Regions from separate parts of the Shewanella sp. FeAMO genome, predicted to be linked through region 2. Evidence: riboswitches for the same ligand, from Rfam matches in the RefSeq annotation. Region 2 holds a riboswitch; the other holds the start of a gene.
The links. Region 2 has a riboswitch for cobalamin ahead of ACWAU4_RS03705 (ABC transporter ATP-binding protein). Riboswitches for the same ligand answer to the same signal wherever they lie in the genome.
Positions count from the first base shown of each region.

Region 1: it holds a riboswitch for cobalamin, as region 2 does, so the genes downstream of both, ACWAU4_RS17365 (TonB-dependent receptor) here and ACWAU4_RS03705 (ABC transporter ATP-binding protein) in region 2, are expected to answer to the same signal.

Region 1 covers NZ_CM132201.1:3,844,389-3,846,586, reverse strand. The annotation lists gene ACWAU4_RS17375 (DUF3592 domain-containing protein) at 1-152, shown strand, start outside; gene ACWAU4_RS17370 (DUF805 domain-containing protein) at 426-773, shown strand; cobalamin riboswitch at 914-1,106, shown strand; gene ACWAU4_RS17365 (TonB-dependent receptor) at 1,199-2,198, shown strand, end outside.
Region 2 covers NZ_CM132201.1:810,356-812,553, forward strand. The annotation lists gene ACWAU4_RS03700 (histidine phosphatase family protein) at 25-768, shown strand; cobalamin riboswitch at 837-973, shown strand; gene ACWAU4_RS03705 (ABC transporter ATP-binding protein) at 1,073-1,981, shown strand; gene ACWAU4_RS03710 (FecCD family ABC transporter permease) at 1,978-2,198, shown strand, end outside.

The sequences.
Region 1 (2,198 bases), 1.9 Mb from region 2:
AACAAGCGCTGCATTGGCGCTATATTCTTGGCAGCCTGGCATCCAAGTTTAACTCAGGGGCAATCGGTCGAAAGCGTCAGACACAGCTGGCACAGATTGAAACCGATATCCAGGTGCTGGCCGCCAGCCGTGGTTTTACGCTGAGCAGATAAGATGAAAAAGCGCCGGCTGGCTGTTCATGGCTATTTATGGCTATGAATATGGCGATATTTGTAAACCAATGACGACTGACTGGGTGAGATATCTCTGATTTTGTGGCGGATGGAAGGTAAATCTCTTTTCTGTCACTTTGCAGTTCATTCAGGTATGTTAAAATTGTTTGCTGTTTCAGGGAGTAAGAAACTCTGATGAAACTTTGGTCGCCTTAAGCCATTCAATAATTGGTGCGGCGTTATCGGATCTTGGATCTGTTATTGGGAGAAAACATGGAACATTTCATCGGAGCCATCAAAAAATACGCCGACTTTACCGGTCGGGCCCGTCGGACAGAATACTGGATGTTCACTCTGTTCTATATCATTTTCAGCCTGGTTGTCAGTGCTATTGACTATGCGCTGGGTACCACAGTGCTGGGGCTGATTTATTCTTTGGGCCTGTTGTTGCCCTCTATTGCGGTTGCCGCGCGTCGTCTGCACGACACTGACCGCAGTGGTTGGTGGCAGTTGTTGGCATTTATCCCTATCATAGGTTGGATAGTGTTGCTGGTCTTCTACTGCCAGGACAGCGAAGTGGGTGACAACCGCTTTGGCAGTAACCCCAAAGAGCTGGGTTAAGATAATGGAAAGGGAGCCTCGGCTCCCTTTTTGTTTTCAGGGTAAATCTGCGGCGGTCAGTCGTCGTCAAAATTAGACATTCATCCATATAGACGTCTATAATGCCCGCTCTCGGTCAGGCCGGGAATGACAGCACAGTATTTCAGTCAACCTCTCGTGGTGCCCCGGAATGAAAGACCGGGGATAATCGGGAAGCCGGTGAGAATCCGGCACTGCCCCCGCAACGGTAAATGGTGAGAGACAGGCGCGCCCAAGTGGCGTCATAAAAGCCGGGTCTTGCGCGGTCAACCGCATAGCCAAAGTCCGGAGACCGGCCCTGGAGGTATTTCGATGATTTCGGTGGGCAGATCTCGAAATGCGGCAGCCAAGGGGCTCTCCCTGCCGTGGCACTCTTGCCCCGTTTCCCTTTCAGGAGTCAAAGGAAAATGGGTTTCAAACTAAATCATCTCGCGCTGCTCTGCGGTGCATTTACCTCAGTTCCCGTCATGGCGAGTGCTACAACCCAGGCCGTGGATGAACAGCTGGTGGTCATTGGCCGTCAGGATGACACGCCGCTCAATATTGCCGCCAATGTGGTGGTCATAGATGCCGCCGATATTCAGCAAAGCGGTGCCAGTAATCTGAGCGAGTTGCTGCGTGGCCGCAGTGGCATTCAAATATCGGACAATAACTCAGGGCCTGTGCTGGCGATGCGCGGTTTCTCTTCCAGCCAAGCGGTGAATAACACCCTGATACTGATAGATGGTCGCCGACTCAACAATATCGATATTGCCGCCCCCAGCCTGAGTGCCATTGCGGTCAATCAGATTGAAAGGGTAGAGATCCTTTCCGGCAGCGCCGGGGTGCTCTATGGTGATCAGGCAGTCGGCGGAGTGATCAATATTATCACCAAGGCGCCCAGTGCCAGCGGTGGCAACCTGACCCTCTCCGGTGGCAGTTTTGACACCTACGAAGGCCGTGGGGATCTGTCCGGCGCCATCAATGACAACTGGCGTTACTATTTGGCTGCTGCTTACAACGAGAGCGACAACTACCGTAGAAACAATGCCAACGAAACCGGTTCTGTGCTGGGGCGTCTGCAATATGATTCAGAGTTGACCAACTTCTTTGTCGAAGGCAGTTACTACGATAACAAGCGCCAGACTCCAGGCTCACTGACCCTGGCTCAGTTTGAAGCCGACCCACGCCAGGCGACATCGACGCCGGGTGATTACAACCATGAGATGACTTCTGCCTGGCGTGCTCATCTCCAGCGCCAGGTGCACGCCAACTGGGCCCTGGCTGCGGACCTCAACTACAGTGATACTCTGGTGTCCAGTGTCAGCTATGGCAGCCCAGGTCGTAACGAGCGCTCGCTGTTGGAATTCAATCCCAAGGCGCTGGGGCGTTATCAGACCCGCAACGGTGAGCTGAGCATAGTCATAG
Region 2 (2,198 bases):
ACCGGACTCTGACGGGAGAAGTGTGTGGCTGAACATAGGCAACTGAATATCTATCTGCTGCGGCACGGCGAATGTGAAGGCGGTGAGATTATCCGCGGCCGCAGTGATGTGGCCCTGAGCGATGAGGGCAAAGCGCAGATGTGGCGTAGCTGGCGGGCTATCAGTAGTGAGCTGGAGCAGTTGCCGAGTGCGCCCCAAAGCTTGGTGCTGTTGAGTTCTCCGGCCCAGCGTTGCCAGGCCTTTGCCGCCGAGCTCAAGGCCGATATGCCTGACTATTTCCCGGCGCCACTGCAGCAGCATGACTGGCTCTGGGAGCTGGACTTCGGTGACTGGGACGGCATGAAGGTGGCGAGTGTCTATCAGCAGCATAGCGAGGCGGCCGAAGCCTTCTGGCGTGACCCTGTGGCCAATACTCCGCCGGGCGGGGAATCGCTGCCAGCCTTTCGTAGCCGGGTGTTGGATGGCTGGCAGACTATGGTGCAGCGCTGGCTTGCTAGAGAGGCTAATTCTTCCGAAGGCTCTGGTTCAAAAGGCTCTGGTTCCTCAGCAAGTGCCGATGCAGCGCTGATCCTGACTCACAGCGGAGTTATCCGGTTGCTGCTGGCCGAGATTTTGCTGCCGGGGCAAATGCCGCCTGCGGCAGTGTTCAACGCCTTGGAACTACCTTATGCGGCCTGGGTCAGAATAACCCTCTATGCCAGCCGTGATGCCAGCGGTGAAAGTGACCAGGAATGGCAGTGTTTCAGCAAGCTCCACTGGCCGCAATAGTGCTGCGCTATTGCGCCAGGCAATTGTGCCGGGCGATAAAACCGGGATAATAACCCCAAATAGCCGCCAAGTGCGGCAGCAGCCAGGGTGTTGGCACCTTTGCAGGTGAACCAACCCAGGGAACCGGGAAAGCCCGGACTGTGCCCGCAACTGTGAGTCGCCGTTGGCGACGAGTCAGGAGACCTGCCCAAGCTGATAAACCAAACCAGAAACCCGGGCGGGTAAACCGGGGGAGCGAATAGATGATTCTTCCACTGCAGCCTGAGCCTTCTGCCGGTCACAGGCTCAATGTCGGGGGGCGGTTATGAGCTTGGCACTCAAGGTGCAACAGCTTAGCTGGCTTCCCGGTGGCCACAGCGTATTGGCCGATGTGGGCTTTGAGCTGCCAAGCGGCAAGATGCTCGGGCTCATAGGCCCCAATGGTGCCGGTAAGTCGAGCCTGCTGCGCTGCCTCTATCGTTATATCCGCCCGGACAGCGGTCAGATCCAGCTGTTTGGGCAGGATATCAATAGTTTGTCAGCCAAAGCTTTCGCCAAAGAGGTGGCCGTGGTGCTGCAGGATACCCCGGCCCAACTGGCACTGGATCTGACTCAATTAGTGGCCATGGGACTGACTCCCCACAAGGGGTTGTTTGATATGCCATCGGCGGCCGACAAGGCCCAGGTGCAGGCGGCATTGGCTCAGGTCGGGTTGCAGCACAAGGCCGCAGAGCCTTTCGCGCAGCTTTCTGGCGGTGAGAAGCAAAGGGCCTTGATTGCCCGCGCCATAGTGCAGCGCCCCAAGCTTTTGATCCTGGACGAGCCCACCAATCATCTGGATATCCGCTATCAGATCCAGATCCTCGAGCTGGTGCGCAGCCTGGGGGTCACAGTGATCGCCTCGATTCACGATCTCAATCTGGCCTCGGCCCTGTGTGACGAACTCTTGCTGCTGGATAACGGCCGCCGTATTGCCCACGGCTCGCCCCAGAGCGTATTGACCGAAGACAGAATTGCCGGTGTCTTCGGTGTCTGCTGCCAGGTGGGGACGCATCCGCAGTTGGGACGGCCGCTGATCCACTACTTTTACGGCTATCAGTCGCCAGAGCCTGGTCACGGCAAGGCTCACGGCGCTGCGATAGTCGAGCCAATGGCAGGGCCTGCCTCGGCCGAAACCTGTGTTGCCCACAAGGAAACTGACCGGCGCCCAGGCTCGGTGGGAGGTGGCGCATGACTACTTCCATGGTCGCACCGGGGCGCTCGCTTATCGGCTGGTTTCTCAAGCCCTTGCCCAGACTTTACTGGTGCTGGCTGCTGTTGCTGCTCGGCACTGTGTTGACACCCTTGGCCGCCGCCGGTTTTGGCGCCGCAGATATTAGTCTCTTCGATGTGGCAAGAGTGATTGGCAAACACCTGCTGGGCGTGGGTGAGCCGTCCGCTATCAGCGAGCG